DNA from 2 places in the Actinotalea sp. JY-7876 genome. Region 2 is predicted to be linked to the other one. Evidence: predicted binding sites of a transcription regulator. Region 2 holds the regulator's gene; the other holds the start of a gene.
The links. Region 2 encodes LexA, which represses DNA repair genes until DNA is damaged. Its sites were predicted from a motif close to TCGAACANNTGTTCGA; they were not measured.
Positions count from the first base shown of each region.

Region 1: the regulator LexA is predicted to act here: its motif matches at 2,437-2,452, upstream of uvrA (excinuclease ABC subunit UvrA).

Region 1 is NZ_CP059493.1:1,603,897-1,608,382, reverse strand. Features, by position in the region: gene uvrA (excinuclease ABC subunit UvrA) at 1-2,407, opposite strand, end outside; gene H2O74_RS07535 (glycoside hydrolase family 15 protein) at 2,561-4,384, shown strand; gene H2O74_RS07530 (MBL fold metallo-hydrolase) at 4,387-4,486, shown strand, end outside.
Region 2 is NZ_CP059493.1:1,338,732-1,343,217, reverse strand. Features, by position in the region: gene nrdR (transcriptional regulator NrdR) at 1-398, opposite strand, end outside; gene H2O74_RS06355 (LysM peptidoglycan-binding domain-containing protein) at 527-961, opposite strand; gene lexA (transcriptional repressor LexA) at 1,218-1,982, shown strand; gene H2O74_RS06345 (L-lactate dehydrogenase) at 1,990-2,979, opposite strand; gene H2O74_RS06340 (ATP-dependent DNA helicase) at 3,061-4,486, opposite strand, start outside.

The sequences.
Region 1 (4,486 bases), 270 kb from region 2:
CGGCGGCCTCCTCGATCGGCATGTCCAGCACCTCGGCGACCGTCTTGCCCTTGAAGTGCACCTCGAGCGTCTCGCGGTTGTACCGGGCGCCGTGGCACACCTCGCACGGCACGTACACGTCGGGGAGGAAGTTCATCTCGATCTTGAGCGTGCCGTCGCCGGAGCACGCCTCGCAGCGCCCGCCCTTGACGTTGAAGGAGAACCGACCCGGCGTGTAGCCGCGGACCTTGGCCTCCGTCGTCTCCGCGAACAGCTTGCGGACGTGGTCCCACACGCCCGTGTAGGTCGCGGGGTTGGACCGTGGCGTGCGGCCGATGGGCCCCTGGTCCACGTGCACGACCTTGTCGAGGTGCTCGAGCCCCGTCACGCGCGTGTGCCGCCCCGGCACCTGACGCGCGTGGTTGAGCTCGTTCGCCATGACGGTGTAGAGGATCGAGTTCACGAGGGTCGACTTGCCCGAGCCCGACACGCCGGTGACGGCCACGAGGCAGCCCAGCGGGAACGAGACGTCGATGCCCGCGAGGTTGTGCTCCCGGGCGCCCACGACCTTGACCATGCGCTTGCGGTCGACGGCGCGCCGGTGCTGCGGCATCGGGATCTCCCGGCGACCCGAGAGGTAGGCGCCCGTGACGGACTCCTCCGACGCGAGCAGGCCCGCGAGGTCGCCCGAGTGCACGACGCGCCCGCCGTGCTCGCCCGCCCCCGGCCCGATGTCGACGATCCAGTCGGCCGCCTTGATGGTGTCCTCGTCGTGCTCGACGACGATCAGGGTGTTCCCGAGGTCGCGCAGGCGCGTGAGGGTGTCGATGAGGCGCCGGTTGTCGCGCTGGTGCAGCCCGATGCTCGGCTCGTCGAGCACGTACAGCACGCCCACCAGCCCGGACCCGATCTGCGTCGCGAGCCGGATCCGCTGCGCCTCGCCGCCCGACAGCGTGCCGGCCGGGCGGTCGAGCGCGAGGTAGTCGAGGCCGACGTCGAGGAGGAAGCCCAGGCGCGCGTCGATCTCCTTGAGCACCTGCACGGCGATCGCGCGCTCGCGCTCCCCCAGCTCCAGGGTCCCGAGGAAGTCCCGCGCCTCGCGCAGCGGCATCGCACAGACCTCGGCGATCGAGCGACCGCCGACCCGCACCGCCAGGACCTCCGGCTTGAGCCGCGTGCCGTGGCAGACCGGGCACGGCACCTCGCGCATGAAGGCCTCGTACTTGTCCTTGGACCAGTCGGACTCGGTCTCCGCGTGGCGCCGCTGGATGAAGGTCACGACACCCTCGAAGCCGGTCGAGTACTGGCGCTCGCGACCCCACCGGTTGCGGTACTTCACGTGGACCTTGTGGTCGCGCCCGTAGAGGACCGCGTCCTTCGCGCGCTGCGGCAGCGCACGCCACGGCACGTCCATCGAGAACTCGAGGTCCGCGGCGAGAGCGGTGAGCACACGCTGGAAGTACTCCGACGAGGAGCCCTGGTTCCACGGTGCGACGGCGCCGCCCGCGAGCGTCGCGTCCTCGTCGGGGATGACGAGGTCCGGGTCGACCTCGAGGCGGCTGCCGATCCCGGTGCACTCGGGGCACGCACCGTACGGCGCGTTGAAGGAGAAGGTGCGGGGCTCGATCTCCTCAAGCGTCAGCACGTGGTCGTTCGGGCACGCGCGGTGCTCCGAGAAGCGTCGCTCCCGGTTCGGGTCGTCCGCCTCCGCGTCGACCAGCTCGACGACCATGAGGCCGCCGGCGAGGTTGAGGGCGGTCTCGACCGAGTCGGTGAGACGCCGCTGCACGCCCTCGCGCGCCACCAGGCGGTCGACGACGACGTCGATCGTGTGCTTGAGCTTCTTCTCCAGGGCGGGCGGGGAGGTCAGCTGGACGACCTCGCCGTCGACCCGGGCCCGGGCGAAGCCCTTGGCCTGGAGCTCCTTGAAGAGGTCGACGTACTCGCCCTTGCGGCCGCGGACCATCGGCGCGAGCACCTGGTACCGCGTGCCCTCGGGCAGCTCGAGCAGGCGGTCGACGATCTGCTGCGGCGTCTGCCGGCTGACCTGCTCGCCGCACACGGGGCAGAACTGCGTCCCGGCGCGCGCGAAGAGCAGGCGGAGGTAGTCGTAGACCTCGGTGATGGTGCCGACCGTCGACCGCGGGTTCCGGTTGGTCGACTTCTGGTCGATCGACACCGCCGGCGACAGGCCTTCGATGAAGTCGACGTCGGGCTTGTCCATCTGGCCGAGGAACTGGCGGGCGTACGCCGAGAGCGACTCGACGTAGCGCCGCTGCCCCTCGGCGAAGATGGTGTCGAAGGCCAGCGACGACTTCCCGGAGCCGGACAGACCGGTGAAGACGATGAGGCTGTCCCGGGGGAGGTCGAGGTCGACGTTGCGGAGGTTGTGCTCGCGCGCGCCCTGCACGAGGAGTCGGTCGTTCACCGGATCATCCTACGTCGGGCGGGCGCCGAGCGTACAGGCGTTCGAAGCCACGGGTCCCCACGGTGGCGGGCCGGACGGCCCGCGGCGAGACTGGTCCGCGTGACGACGACGCCGCGACCCCCCGCTCCCCCGCCCCCTCCCGTTCGCAGGCCGGTGGTCCCGACCCCGATCGCCGACTACGCCGTGCTCGGCGACGGCCGCACCGCCGCCCTCGTCTCGCGCACCGGGTCCGTCGACTGGCTGTGCCTGCCGCACTTCGACTCGCAGGCGTGCTTCGCGGCCCTCCTCGGCACCCCCGAGCACGGCCGCTGGCTCCTCACGGTCCGCGACGCCACCCGCATCACCCGGCGGTACCAGGACGACTCCTTCGTCCTGGAGACGACGTACGAGACGCCCACGGGCACCGCTGTGGTGGTCGACGCCATGCCGCTCGCCGACGACCGGGCGGACCTGGTGCGTACCCTGCAGGTGCTCTCCGGGACCGTCACCGTGGAGCACGAGTGGGTGGTGCGCTTCGGCTACGGGAAGATCGAGCCCTGGGTGAACCGGGTCCGTGATCCGCACGGGATCCCGGCGATCCGCGCAATCGCCGGCCCCGACGCCCTCCTGCTCCGGGGCGACCCCCTGCCGCGCGCCGAGGACCACCGGCACCGGGACGTGTTCGAGCTCGGCGCGGGCCCTCCCCTCGAGTTCGGGCTCACGTGGACCGCCTCCTGGGACCCGGTACCGGCGCGGCTGCCCATCGGGGAACGCCTCGAGGCGACCCGCATCCGGTGGGCGCAGTGGGCGCGCGCGTCGGACTACGAAGGCCCGTATCGCGACGCGGTCGTGCGGTCCCTGCTCGTGCTGCGCCTGCTGACGGACGCCCGGACCGGCGGCATCATCGCGGCGCCCACGACGTCCCTGCCCGAGGACTTCGGCGGCGAGCGCAACTGGGACTACCGCTTCGTGTGGCTGCGCGACGCCGCGCTGACCCTGGAGGCGCTCCTCGAGCACGGCTACCGGGCCGAGGCCACCGACTGGCGCGACTGGCTGCTCCGCGCGGTCGCGGGCGACGCCTCGGACCTGCAGGTGATGTACGGCACCGACGGCCGCCGCGAGCTGCCGGAGGTCGAGCTCGACCACCTCCCCGGCTACGCGGGCTCGCGTCCCGTGCGCGTCGGGAACGCCGCCGTCGACCAGATCCAGCTCGACGTGCTGGGCGAGGTCATGACCGCCCTGCACCTCGCCCGGTCGTGCGGCCTCGAGGACACCCCCGACACCTGGGCGCTCCAGCGGCTGCTCGTCGACGACCTCACCCGGACGTGGCACCACGCGGACCGTGGGATCTGGGAGGTCCGCGGCGAGCCACGCCACTTCACCCACTCGAAGATCATGGCGTGGGCCGCCGTCGACCGTGCCGTGCGGGCGGTCGAGGAGCACGGCCTCACGGGACCGGTCGAGCGCTGGCGCAGGGTGCGCGAGGAGATCCACGCCGACGTGCTCGAGCACGGCTACGACGCCGAGCTGGGCACGTTCGTGCAGTACTACGGCGGCACGAACACCGACGCGGCGCTGCTGCAGATGGTGCAGGTGGGGTTCCTTCCGCCCGACGACGAGCGCTTCCTCGGCACCCTGGCGGCCATCCGCGCGGAGCTGGAGGTCGAGGAGGGCCTCGTGCACCGTTACCTGCCGGCCGAGACCGACGACGGGCTCGAGGGGGACGAGCACCCGTTCCTCGCGTGCTCCTTCTGGCTCGCCGACGCGCTCGCGCGCTGCGGCGACGTCGACGGGGCGACCCGCGTCCTGGACCGGCTCACCGGGCTGCGCAACGACCTGGGCCTGCTGTCGGAGGAGTACGACGTCCACGGCGAACGGATGGCCGGCAACTTCCCGCAGGCGCTCTCGCACCTGGCGCTCGTGCGCGCCGTGCACAGCCACGACCTCGCGGTCGAGCGCGAGCGCCGGGCCGCCCGTCGCGCGCCGGTGCGGAGCTGATCGTGGCGTGGGGTGACGTGACCCCGGGCGGGCCGAGCGCCGTGCTGGAGCTGGACGAGGTCGTCGTCCGGAAGGCGTCGGTGGGCCCGATGGACAACAACG
Region 2 (4,486 bases):
GACTCGAACGCCTGGTAGACGCTCGCGAAGCGCAGGTACGCCACCTCGTCGAGCTCGCGGAGCGGGCCGAGGATCGACAGCCCGATCTCGTGGGCGTCGAGCTCGGCCGTGCCGGTGCTGCGGAGGTTCTCCTCGACGCGCTGCGCCAGCAGGGCGAGGTCGTCCTCGCTCACGGGGCGCCCCTGACAGGCCTTGCGGACGCCGTTGACGATCTTCTCGCGGCTGAACGACTCGGTCACCCCGGACCGCTTGACCACCGAGAGCGAGGCCGTCTCCAACGTGGTGAAGCGGCGCTGGCAGTTCGGGCACTGCCGCCGGCGCCGGATCGAGGCGCCGTCGTCGGACGTGCGCGAGTCGACCACGCGGGAGTCGCTGTGCCGGCAGAACGGGCAGTGCATCGCGCCTCCACCTCCTCCGGCTGACCGCCACACCGTACCGTCGGCGGGCACCGCGCTGCGAACCGCGGTGGTCACGGACGCTGGGGGCCAGGGCGGCGGGATCAGCGCTGCGGAGTCAGGGCTGGGGATCAGGGCTGCGGCACGAGGATCTGCTGCCCGACCTGGAGCTCCGCACCGCCCAGCGCGTTGAGCTGGACGAGGTCGGCGACGACGTCGCGACGGTCCTGGCCCGGCGCCGCGACGCCCCCGGCGATCTCCCAGAGCGTCTCGCCCGGCGCGACGACGTGCGTGACCACGGGCTGGGCGGCCGCGGGAGAGTCCGCGCCGGCGGCCTGGGCCGAGAGCACGACGCCCGCCCCGGCGGCGGCCGCGACCAGCCAGACCGTCAGCCGGCCACGGCGCGTGAGGCGCAGGTGCCCGCCCTGGGCCCGCCCGTCGGCGGCCCGGACCTCCGGGACGCGCCGGGTCGTCGTGCGGCCGGCCGTCGTGCGTCCGGCCGTCGTGCGTGCGGCGGGCGTGCGGACGGACAGGACGGGCTCGTGGTCCCACATGATCGCCGTCATGGCGTCTCCCCTTCGTCGAGCGATTCGAACGCGTGTCCGTCGAACGGCTGTACGTCGAACGTCTGTACGATGTCTACCACGGGCCACCCACCGTGTCGAGACACGCTCGAACAGATGTTTGATCACGCGGCATCGCGCCCCTAAGGTGGAGGCACGACGAGAGACCATCACGAGGCACTGACACGACCCGTCGCAGGGCCGGTCGCCCGAGAAGACATCGCCCGAGAGACATCGCCCGAGAGACACGGAGGCCGTCATGGCGCCCAGGACCACACCCCCGTCGGGCACCGACCAGCAGCCGGGCGGTGACCTCGCGTCGGTGACCGCGCTGCCGGACGCCGCCGCGGGCGGCGACGGGCTCACGCCCCGCCAGCGCCTCGTGCTCGAGACGATCCGGTCGAGCGTCGAGCGGCGGGGCTACCCGCCGAGCATGCGGGAGATCGGCGAGGCGGTCGGGCTGACGAGCCCGTCCTCGGTCAAGCACCAGCTCACCGTGCTCGAGCGCAAGGGCTACCTGCGGCGCGACCCGCACCGTCCGCGCGCCATCGAGGTCGTGCAGCCCGACGACTCGCGGGCCATCAGCCGGCTCGGCGCCGACCGGGGCGGCGTGCCCGTCGACGAGACCGGCATGCACGACGCCGCCCCGGCGCCGTCGTACGTGCCGGTCGTGGGTCGCATCGCGGCCGGCGGCCCGATCCTCGCCGAGCAGGTCGTCGAGGACGTCTTCCCGCTGCCCCGCCAGCTCGTCGGCGAGGGAGAGCTGTTCCTGCTCAAGGTCGCGGGCGACTCGATGATCGAGGCCGCCATCTGCGACGGCGACTGGGTCGTGGTCCGGCGCCAGCCCGTGGCCGAGAACGGCGAGATCGTCGCGGCCATGATCGACGGCGAGGCGACCGTGAAGACGCTACGGCGTGCGGACGGCCACGTCTGGCTGCTGCCGCAGAACGCCGCCTACGAGCCGATCCCGGGCGACGACGCCGTCGTGCTCGGGCGCGTGGTGAGCGTGCTGCGGAGCCTGTGACCCCCGGTCAGAGCCCGAACTGCCGCGCGACGGCGCGGATCTGGTCGGCGGACCGGCGCAGCCCTGCCAGCTCCTCGTCGGACAGCGGGATCTCGAGCCGGGCGGCCACGCCGTCTCGGCCCACCACGGACGGGACCGACAGGCACACGTCGGAGATGCCGCGGTAGTCCTCCAGGAGCGAGGACACCGGGAGCACCCGGCGCTCGTCGCCCAGCACGGCCTCGATGATGCGTGAGCCCGCGAGGGCCACCGCGTAGTTGGTCGCGCCCTTGCCCGCGATGATCCGGTAGGCGGAGTTCACGACCTCCTCCGCGATCCGCTGGCGGTCCGCGGCCTCGAGCCGGCCGACGACCGTGCCGTTGGGCCCGGGCACGCCCGGCCACTCCATCAGGGGCACGGCGCCGATGGTCGCCGAGCTCCACAGCGGGATCTCGGAGTCGCCGTGCTCGCCCGCGATGTACGCGTGCACGTTCTGCACCGCGATGCCGGTGTGCTGCGCGAGCAGGTAGCGCAGCCGCGAGGAGTCGAGCACCGTGCCGGAGCCGAACATCTGGTTCGGCGGCAGGCCGGAGAACTTCAGCGCGGCGTACGTGACGATGTCGACCGGGTTCGTGACCATGACGTACACGGCGTCCGGCGCGACCGCGACCAGGTCCGGGAGCATCCCGCGCACGAGCCCGATCGTCGCCTCGGCGAGGTCCAGGCGGCTCTGCCCGGGCTTCTGCTTGGCGCCCGCGGTGACGACCACGACGTCGGCACCGGCGCAGACCTGGATGTCGTCGGACCCGACCACGTCGGCCATCGGCATGAACTGGATGCCGTGGCCGATGTCGAGCGCCTCGGCCTCGACCTTCGCCGTGTTGATGTCGTAGAGCGCCACGGAGCGCGCGGCCCCGCGCATGAGGGCCGCGTAGGCCATGGTCGAGCCGACCGATCCCGCGCCGACCACCGCGAGCTTGGTGGTGCGGCGCCCGGTCGGGGACGCGTCGAGCCCCATGTCGTCGTGCTCGTGCTCGACACGTCCTGCCACGTCCGCCATGAGCCGTCGCCTCTCGTTCGTCGGGTCGTGCCTGCCACCCTACGGGGCGGCGTCCGGCCCCCGGGTGATCGCCGGCCCGCCGGCCTGTGCGGCGAGCCGGGCCAGCGCCGCGCGCGCGACGCCGCCGTCGGTGGTCTGCCAGAAGGGCGGCATGGTCCGGGACAGGAACTGCCCGTAGCGCGCCGTCGCCAGCCGCGGGTCGAGCACTGCCACCACCCCGCGGTCGGCGTCGGTCCGCACGAGGCGCCCCGCGCCCTGCGCCAGCAGCAGGGCGGCGTGCGTCGCGGAGACCGCCATGAAGCCGTTGCCGCCGCCACGCTCGACCGCCTCGGTGCGCGCGGAGCGCACCGGGTCGTCCGGGCGCGGGAACGGGATGCGGTCGATCAGCACCAGGCGGCACGTCGGGCCCGGGACGTCGACCCCCTGCCAGAGCGAGAGGGTGCCGAACAGGCACGTCGCGTCGTCCTGCGTGAACCGCTCGACGAGCGTCGGCAGCTGGTCGTCGCCCTGGCACAGGACCGGGACGTCGAGGCGCTCGCGCATCGCCTCCGCGGCCGCCACCGCGGCCCGGCGCGAGGAGAACAGGCCGAGCGTCGCGCCGCCGGCCGCGGTGACGAGCGAGGCGATCTCGTCGAGCTGGGCGTCGGTCGTGGGCTCGCGCCCCGGGGCCGGCAGGTGCCGGGCGACGTAGAGGATCCCCGCGCGCGGGTAGTCGAACGGGCTGCCGACGTCGACCCCGTGCCAGCGCATCGGCCCGGGCGTCGTCGCCGCCGCGCGTGCGGCATCCGGCGCGACGTCCTCCGCGACCTCCGGCGCGGCCGGCTCGGTGCCGCGCCGGACCGCGTCGGCGCCGGCCGCGGTGCCGGCGACGGGCGCGGCGGGTGCGGCGTCGGACGCGGCGTCGCCCGGGGCGGCGTCGAGCCCCACGGAGCGCGCGAGCGGCACGAAGCTGCCGCCGAGCGTGAGCGTGGCGGAGGTGAGCACGGCGGTCCGGCCGGCGAGGAGGTTGGAGCGCACGAGACCCGCCACGGCCAGGGGCGCTGCGTGCAGCCGGGAGACCCCGGCGGAGCGGCCCCAGCCCTCCCCGCCGCGCGCGCACCACACCACGTCCCGACCGTCGCGTACCGGGTCGCCCGTCATCCGCTCAGCGATCTCGAAGACGGTGAGCACCGCGGACGCGGCCATCTTGCGTCCGCCCTCGGCCGACGGCGCCGTCGTGCCCGGCTCGGGCTTGAGCAGCGTGAGCAGGGCGCGGGCGGCATCGCGGACCGCGGCGACGGACGCGGCGAGGTCCGGCGGGAGCCCACCCCGGAAGCGACCCTCGGGTGCCTCCGCGAGCGCGGCACCGAGGTCCTGGCCCGCGACGTCGAGATCCGTCGTGGGCACGCCGCCGTGGCGCCGTGCCAGCCGCGCGGCGTGCTCGACCGTGGCGGCGGACAGCTCGGCCGTGGCCTGCGCCGTGACC